Regions from separate parts of the Streptomyces sp. NPDC006643 genome, predicted to be linked through region 2. Evidence: predicted binding sites of a transcription regulator. Region 2 holds the regulator's gene; the other holds the start of a gene.
What was found. Region 2 encodes HspR, which represses chaperone genes until heat shock. Its sites were predicted from a motif close to TTGAGNNNNNNNNNCTCAA; they were not measured.
Positions count from the first base shown of each region.

Region 1 (5,109 bases), on a different contig from region 2:
GACCCCGGCCGCCGGCGGCTGAGTCCCCGGGGCTTTCACGCGGTGCCGAACAGTTCCACGAACCGCGCGGTCCCCAGATCCGCCCCCTTGTACTGAGAGACCGCCGCCGCGCTCAGTACGGACGGCCCGTCGGGCGACGGCACCTGACCGACACCGCCGTGCGGGCCGAGCGGCAGCAGGATCGAGGGGACGGGGGACGGCCGGTACACGGAGGCCGCGTCCTCGCCCCGTATCTGCGCGAGGATGTTCGCCGCGACGACGGCGGCGTGCCGCACCGCGTGGCCGGCCATCTTCGACTCGGCGAGAGCGGCGAGGTCGCCGAGCGCGTAGACGTGCCGGTGCACCTGGCCGCGCGCGTCGACGTTGAGCGTGTCCGTCACGCTCACCTGGCCCCGCGGTGTCCGGGCCGGGGCCAGCTCCTCGCCGAGGTAGTCCCCACTGGTGGTCACCCCGTGGCAGCGGAACCAGATGTCGGCGGCCAGCTCCCCGCCCCCCACCGTCGGGACGGTGAACGCCCCCGCCCGCCCCGGCACGGCCGACGGCTCCCGCGCGAGCGCCGTGCCCAGCCGCAGCTCCACGTCCAGCGCGTCGAGCTGTCGGCGCAGGTCGTCCCGCATCTCCGGCGCGAAGGCGGGCATCAGCTGCTCGGCCGGGTCCACGACCGTCACCGCCTTCTTCGGCCATACGGCCTTGATCTCGCCCGCCAGCTCCAGCCCCACGGGCCCGGCGCCGACGATCAGCACCCGCTCGGCGCCCGCCAGTTCCTTGTGCGCCGCGCGTATCCGCTCCAGCGCCTCGGCGGTGACGTCCGTGTCCATCTTGGCCGGAAAGGGATAGCCGGAGCCCGAGGCCAGGACGAGGTAGTCGGCGTCCACGCGCGCGCCGGACGCCAGGGTGACGCCGCCCGTGTCCACGGAGACGGCACGCTCGCGGACGACCCTGCCGCGCTTCAGGAGTCTGTCGTACGGAAAGAAGATGTTGCCCGCCCAGTCCGGCCGCACCAGCGCGCGCAACGATCCGGCGGCGTGCACGAACGCGTCCTTCGGCTCGACGAGGACGACATCGGCCCCCTCGTCCAGCGCCTTGGCGACGGTCGCCCCGCCGTACCCGCCACCGACGACCACGACAACCGCCCGCGCACCGTCCGCCGCGCGCCCGCTCTCATCGGTGCTGTCTGTCCCGCTCATCACATCGGCTCCCCACGCACAGGAAAATTAGTTCGTGCCACGAACGATATTGGTTCGTAGTGCGAACTTCAAGCGCCCACCGACAGGCCGCCGCGCGCCCCGGCGGTCCGATCGCTCAGAGCGAACACCCACCCCGGGTATCCGGGGAACAACCGCAGGCTCACAAGCATTGAGTCCACATAGCTCAACTTTTTGACTGCCGAAGGGGAGACCATGGCTGCCACGTCCACACCGCTCACCCTGCCCGTGCTGCCGCTCGACGACGAGGTCGTGCTGCCGGGGATGGTGGTGCCGCTGGACCTGTCCGACACCGAAGTACGTGCCGCCGTGGAGGCCGCCCAGGCTGCCGCCGGCGACGACTCCGACGGGGGAAAGCCGAAGGTGCTGCTCGTGCCGCGCCTCGACGGGGCATACGCGGGGACCGGCGTCCTCGGGACCGTCGAGCAGGTCGGCAGGCTCTCCGACGGCGACCCCGGCGCCCTGATCCGCGGCAGGGGCCGCGTCAGGATCGGCGCCGGTACGTCCGGGCCCGGCCGGGCCCTGTGGGTCGAGGGGCTGCGCGTCGAGGAGACCGTGCCCGACCCGCTGCCCGGGTCCGTCACCGAACTGATCAAGGAATACAAGGCTCTCGCCACCGACTGGCTGAAGAAGCGCGGCGCCTGGCAGGTCGTGGACCGTGTCCAGCAGATCGAGGACGTCTCGCAGCTCGCCGACAACGCCGGCTACTCGCCGTTCCTCAGCACGGCCCAGAAGGTCGAGCTGCTGGAGACCGCCGACCCGGTGGCCCGGCTGAAGACGGCGACCGACCAGCTCCGCGAGCACTTCGCCGAGCAGGACGTCGCCGAGTCCATCGCCAAGGACGTCCAGGAGGGCGTGGACAAGCAGCAGCGTGAGTTCCTGCTGCGGCGCCAGCTCGACGCCGTACGCAAGGAACTGTCCGAGCTGAACGGCGACCCCGGGGACGAGTCCGACGACTACCGCTCCCGTGTGGAGGCCGCCGATCTGCCGGAGCACGTCCGCGAGGCCGCCCTCAAGGAGGTCGACAAGCTGGAGCGGTCGTCCGACCAGAGCCCCGAGGGCTCGTGGATCCGCACCTGGCTGGACACCGTCCTCGAACTGCCGTGGAACGAGCGGTCCAAGGACGCGTACGACATCCGGGGCGCCCAGCGCGTCCTCGACGCCGAGCACGCGGGCCTGGAGGACGTGAAGGAACGGATCACGGAGTATCTGGCCGTCCGCAAGCGCCGTGACGACCGCGGACTCGGTGTGGTCGGAGGCCGCCGCGGCGGCGCCGTCCTCGCTCTCGTCGGCCCGCCCGGCGTCGGCAAGACCTCCTTGGGAGAGTCCGTCGCGCACGCCATGGGACGCTCCTTCGTCCGTGTCGCGCTCGGCGGTGTCCGGGACGAGGCGGAGATCCGGGGCCACCGGCGTACGTACGTGGGCGCGCTGCCCGGCCGTATCGTCCGGGCGATCAAGGAGGCCGGTTCGATGAACCCGGTCGTCCTGCTCGACGAGATCGACAAGGTCGGCTCCGACTACCGGGGCGACCCGGCCGCCGCCCTCCTCGAAGTCCTCGACCCGGCACAGAACCACACCTTCCGCGACCACTACCTGGAGGTCGAACTCGACCTCTCCGACGTGGTCTTCCTCGCCACCGCGAACGTCCTGGAAGCCATCCCGGAGGCCCTGCTCGACCGTATGGAGCTGGTCCGGCTCGACGGCTACACCGAGGACGAGAAGGTCGTCATCGCACGCGACCACCTGCTGCCCCGGCAGCTGGAGCGGGCCGGTCTGGAGACCGGCGAGGTCACACTTGAGGACGACGCGCTGCGCAAGCTCGCGGGCGAGTACACCCGCGAGGCGGGCGTACGTAACCTGGAGCGCTCCATCGCCCGACTGCTCCGCAAGGTCGCCGCACAGCACGAGCTGGGCGAGCGCGAACTGCCCTTCTCCGTAGGAGACGGCGATCTGCGCGCTCTGATCGGCCGGCCGCACCATGTGCCCGAGTCCGCCCAGGACCCGGCCGAGCGGCGCACCGCGGTGCCGGGCGTGGCCACCGGCCTCGCCGTCACCGGCGCGGGCGGAGACGTCCTCTTTGTGGAGGCGTCGCTGGCCGACCCGGAGACGGGTGGTTCGGGTCTGACCCTGACCGGCCAGCTGGGCGACGTCATGAAGGAGTCCGCGCAGATCGCGCTCTCCTTCCTGCGCTCGCACGGCGCCGAACTGGAGCTGCCCGTGGCCGATCTGAAGGACCGGGGCGTGCACATCCACTTCCCGGCGGGCGCGGTGCCCAAGGACGGTCCGAGCGCGGGCATCACGATGACGACGGCGCTCGCCTCGCTGCTGAGCGGACGCCAGGTCCGTACGGATGTCGCCATGACCGGCGAGGTCTCGCTGACCGGGCGGGTCCTGCCCATCGGCGGTCTGAAGCAGAAGCTGCTGGCCGCGCACCGGGCGGGCATCACGACCGTCGTGATCCCGAAGCGGAACGAGGCGGACCTGGACGACGTCCCCGCCGAGATCCTGGAGAAGCTCCAGGTGCACCCGGTGACGGATGTACGCCAGGTCCTGGACATCGCCCTGTCCTCGGCGACGGCGGCAACGGCGACGGAGATCCCCGTCGCGGCGTGAGCGCCCGCGTCACCCGCGCCGCACGTAGCGCGCGGAACGACCGAGAGGGACCCCCCGGCACTCGGCGCCGGGGGGTCCCTCCCGTTCTTCCACGGCTGCCGGCGATCCGCCTCGACCGGCCCTCCGTTTCCGGTCGAGGCCGCCGTCGCCCGGTGTCAGCCGTTCGCGAGAGCCACGACCCGGTCGAGCGCGCCGTTGAACCTGTTGTGGTCGCCCACGATGGGCCCCGTGGAGGTGTACTGCCACATCGTGTAGAAGCCCCAGCCGGCCGGGAGTTCACCCACCGTGGTGTTGTAACGCGCCACCCAGAGCGGGTTCGTGGCGCCGAAGCCCGCGTAGTTGCCCGTGCACTGGGTCCACCAGCTGGTCGCCGTGTAGATCACGGCGTCACGGCCGGTACGCGCCTTGTACGTGTTCAGGAACTCCCGTATCCACGCGACCATCTGCGCCTGCGTCTTGCCGTAGCAGGCGGCGCCGTACGGATTCCACTCGATGTCCAGCACACCAGGAAGGGTCTTGCCGTCGCGCGACCAGCCGCCGCCGCCGTCGACGAAGTAGTTGGCCTGGTTGGCACCGCTGGAGTCGTTCGGCGTCGCGAAGTGGTAGGCGCCGCGGATCATGCCGATGTTGTACGAGCCGTTGTACTGCTGCGCGAAGTACGGGTTCTTGTAGTAGTTGCCTTCCGTGGCCTTCACGTACGACCACTTCACGCCGCTGCTCCACAGGGACGACCAGTTGACGTTCCCCTGGTGGCTGGAGACGTCGACGCCCTCGGTCTGCACCGCCCGGTTCGCGGGCGCCGGGACGCCGCCCTGGCCGTCGTGCTCGATGACGCCCATGCCCATGTGGGCCGAGCCGCGCGGGGGGATGTCCGAGGTGCGGGGGGTGCCGTCGGCGCTCGCCGCGCCCGGCAGAGTGAGGAGAAGAGCGAGAGCCGCGAGGAGGGCGCCCGCCAGGGTGAGGCGGCGGCGCCCTGAGGTTCTGGATCTGTGCACGGACATGTTCGTGCCTCCGAGAACGTTCGAGGGGGGAGCTCATGACATGTCGACATGTCTAGGAGTGGACATGCCAACACTCGCGCTGTGTATGACGCTACGGGGGGCCGACGGAGCGGCGGAAGGGGCGCAAGCCGGTGCCGTTGGTATAAACCTGCGAAATAATGACGGAGCTGCGGCAATGGGCCGCGGCGACGGAAAACTTTCAGGAGCGGGAAAGCGCGCGATGGGTGTTATGGGTGCTGACGTGCACGGGGACAGTACGGCGAATGAACCCGAACCGGCCGCAAAAAGTG
Region 1 is NZ_JBIAHA010000003.1:35,001-40,109, forward strand. Features, by position in the region: gene ACFYNU_RS05140 (MarR family transcriptional regulator) at 1-22, shown strand, start outside; gene ACFYNU_RS05145 (FAD-dependent oxidoreductase) at 36-1,187, opposite strand; gene lon (endopeptidase La) at 1,401-3,818, shown strand; gene ACFYNU_RS05155 (lysozyme) at 3,974-4,819, opposite strand; gene ACFYNU_RS05160 (MarR family transcriptional regulator) at 5,049-5,109, shown strand, end outside.
Region 1: a site for HspR is predicted at 1,357-1,375, ahead of lon (endopeptidase La). Genes of this name have one in related genera too.

Region 2 (5,109 bases):
TGCAGTATCTCGTCGGCGTCTTCGAGCAGTTCTGGCTTCATGCCACGCCCTGGGACGAACAGCTGTCGTACGCACCGGAGATCGACGGCATCACCAGCATCCAGCGCTCCATCGCCAAACTCCTCATCGACGGTCACGTCGACGAGGCCATCGCGCGCCGACTGGGCATGAACGTGCGCACCTGCCGGGCGCACATCGCCAAGCTGAGCACCACGCTCGGCAGCGGCAGCCGGGCCCAACTCGGCTATCTCATCGCCCAGTCGGGCATTCTGGACCACGACCACTGAGCCTTGCGAGGGAGGGAGACCGTGACCGCATCGGGGGGTGACACGGCCACGGTCGGGATGTGATCAGGGAGTTGGCCGCTCCCAACCACCAGCAACACTCCTCCACCGACTAGGATTTCACCACCGTCATCTTGCTGCACTGCACAAAACGGGGGGTGCCAAAGTAGGCGAAACCATGGAGAACCAGAAGCACCACCCACACGGTGACCGGGAGCTGTGCGAGACGGCGATCGGTCTCTACACCGAGGCGCTTCGCAGAGGACGGATCACCCGCGCCGAGCTGACGCCGGCGCCCTGCCTCGTCGACATGGCGCTGCTGCACCCCGACCCCCAGGACGAGGCGTGGATGTGCCCGGTGCCGCCGTCCGCGGCCCTGGCGCACCTGCTCCAGCCCATCACGCGCGAGATCCACGAACGCGTACGGCTCAGCGCCTCCCTGGCCAACTCACTCGCGCCGCTGAGCGCCGTCGTCGCCGAGGACCCCAACCTCTCCATCACCATGCTCGACGGGCATGTGCTGATCGACGCGAGGGTCGGCGAGGCCGCCCGTACGGCGACGCGGGAGATCCTGACGGTCCAGCCGGGCTTCAGCCGGGAGCGCAAACTCATGATGGCGGGGCTGTCCCGTTCCCTGGCCGCCATCGAACGGGGCGCCCGATTACGGCACTTGTACCAACACCCGGCGCGCTACAGCCCGCACGTCAAGGAGTACCTGGAGCACGTACCCGCCGACCGGCTGGAGGTACGCACGGTCGAGCAGACGGTCGAGCGCCTGATCATCGTCGACCGCGCCGTGGCCTTCATCCCCGCCAGCGCCAACCGCCACACCGCCCTGGAGATCCGGCACCCGGCCCTGATCACCTATCTCGTCCAGGTCTACGAGGTGCTGTGGTCCCAGGCCACCCCCATGACCGAGCGCCCGCCCGCCGTCTCCCCAGACGCCTCCGTCACATCCGTCCAGCGCGGCATCGCGCGGCTTCTCGTGGAGGGGACCTCCGACGAGGCGGTGGCCCGCCGCATGGGCATCAGCGTCCGCACCTGCCGCTCCCACATAGCCAAACTGATGACCGCCCTGAACGCCTCCAGCCGCACCCACCTCGGCGCCCTGCTCGTCCGGTCCGGCCTGCTGGACGCCGAGACACCCCGTCCCACGGACCCACGCTGAACAGGAGCGCAGACGAAGTTGACGCATCCACACGGCGATCGGGAACTGTGCGACGAGGCGGTACGGCTCTACACCGAGGCCCTGCGCAACGACGGCATCGACCGCGCCACGTCGGCCGCCGCCCCCTGCCTGCTGGACATGGCGCTGCTGTACCCGGACCCCCGGGACGCCGACCGGCTGCGGCCCGTGCCCCCGTCGGCCGCCCTGGCGCATCTGCTGCTGCCCATCACCCGGGAGATCCAGGAACGCGTACGGCTCACCGCCGTCCTCGCCGACTCCCTGGCACCTCTGATGGCCGTGCCGAGCGCCGACCCCAACCTCGCCATCACCGTCCTTGAGGGAATGCCGCTCATCAGCTCCGTCCTGAGCGAGGCGTCGGCCGCCGCCACGTCGGAGATCCTGACGGCACAGCCCGGCGGCAACCGCACCAGGGAGGCGATGGAGCAGGGGCTGGACAACTCACTGGCGGCCATCGGGCGAGGCGCCCGGCTGCGCCACATCTACCAGCACCCGGCGCGCTACAGCCCGCACCTCAAGGAGTACATGACACGGGTGCCGGCCGACCGGCTGGAGGTGCGCACCGTCGAGCAGACCGTCGAGCGCCTGATCATCATCGACCGCGAGATGGCGCTCATCCCGGCCGACGCCGAACGCACGACCGCCCTGGAGATCCGGCACCCGGCCCTGGTCACGTATCTCATCCAGGTCTACGACGTGCTGTGGGCCCACGGCACCCCGCTCACGGAACAGCTGCCCGCGCCCAGGTCACCCCGCGCCCAGGTCACTCCGGTCCAGCAGAGCATCGCCCGCCTCCTCGTGGAGGGCACCTCCGACGAGGCGGTGGCCCGCCGCATGGGCATCAGCGTCCGCACCTGCCGCTCCCACATAGCCAAACTGATGACCGCCCTGAACGCCTCCAGCCGCACCCACCTCGGCGCCCTGCTCGTCCACTCCGGCCTGGTCGAACCGGAAACGGGCAGCCCCTCGGCAATCCGCTGAGGGCCCCGGCGGGCAGGGAGATCGCGGCGCGTCGGAAAAGGCGGACGCCGCGCCCCGGAGACGGGACGCGGCGTCGCCGCTGCTGTTGGTTCACGAGCGGCTCACGGGCGTTTCACTGGCGATTCATGGGCGGTTCACGTGCGGTTCACGGGCGGGAAGCTCAGGGGCGCGCGTTCCCCAGGCAGACGCTGTCGGACGGCCCGCCACCGAGGGGCGTGCCGATGTCGCTGCTGAAGCCACCGGCGGGCATCGTGCGGATCAGGGTGCCGGACCCGTTGAAGACCCTGGCGGTGACGGACCCGTTGTTGGCGTACGAGCGGATGTCACCGAACACGAAGGTGTCCCAGGGGCTGAAACAGGCGTTGGTGCTGGCGCTGATGATCCGGTCGCCACTGAAGTTGACGCCGTCGTAGATACAGAGTCTCGCCGCCGGGCAGTCCCCGGGCGCCGCCGCGGCCGGAGGCGCCGCGGCCAGCATCCCGGCGCCGGCCATCGCCACGACCGAGAACACGGACGCGGCCTTCTTCTTCCATTCCATGGGATTCCCTCTCAGAGCCTGTTGCGCCGATTCCGGAATGAACTGGCGCGTATCACCAAGGCAGCTGAAATCAACCGGAGTTCACCGACATTTCCCGGCGACTTCGGATGACCCACCTGCCGCGTTCAGACTCTCCCGGGGGCAACTCACGCACCACCGTCATCTTGCTGCACTGCACAAAGCGGAGGGTGCTAAATCCGGGCACAAGATGACAAAATCATGCACTAAGAGTGATCGTTCAATGACGAAAGGTAGCGATGAAGGGTCGGTTCCGGAACAGCACAAGAGCCCGCCGCCCCTGGAATCACCAAGGGGCGACGGGCTCCCGGCCCGCTGCGGAAGTCGCTCCCGCGGCGGCGCGACTAGTCCGACGACAGCTTCGGCTTCGGCCGCCACACCACCAGCGCGCTCGTCTGCTGAACGTCCTGGTACGGCACCAGGTCACGCCGGTACGACGCGTGGACCTGGGCCTCGCGCTGGCGCATCGCCGCCGCCGCGCCGTCCACCGCCGCGCCGAGTTCGGCCACGCGTGCCTGGAGCGCCGCGACCTGGTTCTCCAGCTCGATGATGCGCTTGATGCCGGCCAGGTTGATGCCCTCGTCCTGCGACAACTGCTGCACCTGGCGGAGCAGTTCGATGTCGCGCGCCGAGTAACGCCTGCCGCGGCCCGCCGTACGGTCCGGCGAGACCAGGCCCAGCCGGTCGTACTGACGCAGGGTCTGCGGATGCAGACCGGACAGTTGGGCCGCCACCGAGATGACGTACACCGGCGACTCTTCGGTCAGCTCGAACGCCCGGTTGAACGATGAGTGCGGTCGACGCCGCCCGACCCCGTCCATTGGAGTCACGCTCCCTTCGCTGCCTGGAACAGCTCGTCCCGCGGGTTCTCCCCCGCGGTGGCCTTCCGGTAACTCTCCAGCGCGTCACGAGCCTCGGCGCCGAGATCCTTGGGGACGACCACCTCGACGGTCACCAGGAGGTCGCCACGACTGCCGTCCTTACGGACTGCGCCCTTTCCCCGGGCGCGCATCGTACGGCCGTTGGGCGTGCCCGCGGGCAGTTTCAGGGTGACGGAAGGACCGCCCAGCGTCGGGACCTTGACCTCGCCGCCGAGCGCCGCCTCCACGAAGGTGACCGGCACGGTGACGGTGAGGTTGTCGTCCTTGCGGCCGAAGACCGGGTGCGAGCCGACGTGGACCACCACGTACAGATCGCCCGCCGGACCGCCGCGCTCGCCCGGGGCACCCTTGCCGCGCAGCCGGATCCGCTGGCCGTCGCTGACGCCCGCCGGGATACGCACCTGCATGGTCCGCGAGGACCTGGCACGGCCGCTGCCCTTGCAGACGTCGCAGGGGTCCTGGGCGATGAGCCCACGGCCCTTGCAGTCCACGCACGGGTCGGTCAGCGAGAAGCCGCCGCCCGTGCCGCGCGACACCTGTCCGGTGCCGACGCAGGTCGGGCAGACCCGCGGCGAGCCGTTCTTGTCGCCGGTGCCCGAACACGCCTTGCAGGGCGCCTGGCTGGACATCCGCAGCGGGACCGTGGCCCCGTCGACCGCCTCGGTGAAGCTGAGCGTCACCTCGGACTCGATGTCCTGGCCGCGGCGCGGCTGCGTACGCGTGCCCGTACCGGGGCCGCCTCTGTTGAAGAGGCCGCCGAACACGTCCCCGAGCCCGCCGCCGAAGCCGCCGGCGCCGCCCTGGCCGCCCTGCGTACCGCCGCCCTGGGGGCCGCCTCCGAAGAGGTCGCCCAGGTCGAAGTTGAAGGACCCGCCGCCGCCGGCGCCGGGACCGGCCCGGAAGCCGCCCCCGTTGCCGAAGAGCGAGCGCGCCTCGTCGTACTCCTTGCGCCGCTTGGGGTCGCCGAGTACGTCGTTGGCCTCGGAGATCTCCTTGAAGCGCTCCTCGGCCTTGACGTCACCCTTGTTGGCGTCCGGGTGGAACTCGCGTGCGAGCTTCCGGTACGCCTTCTTGATCTCGGCCTCGGTGGCGTCCTTGGGGACGCCGAGAACCTTGTAGTAGTCCTTCTCCACGAAGTCCTTGGTACTCATTCCCGACGTCCCTCCTCACTGCCCGTCATGCGTACTGCCCGTCCGTACCGCCGTACCGCTCGCCGGCGCG
Region 2 is NZ_JBIAHA010000006.1:93,231-98,339, forward strand. Features, by position in the region: gene ACFYNU_RS10155 (helix-turn-helix transcriptional regulator) at 1-287, shown strand, start outside; gene ACFYNU_RS10160 (LuxR C-terminal-related transcriptional regulator) at 463-1,452, shown strand; gene ACFYNU_RS10165 (LuxR C-terminal-related transcriptional regulator) at 1,471-2,451, shown strand; gene ACFYNU_RS10170 (peptidase inhibitor family I36 protein) at 2,612-2,989, opposite strand; gene ACFYNU_RS10175 (heat shock protein transcriptional repressor HspR) at 3,352-3,828, opposite strand; gene dnaJ (molecular chaperone DnaJ) at 3,834-5,039, opposite strand.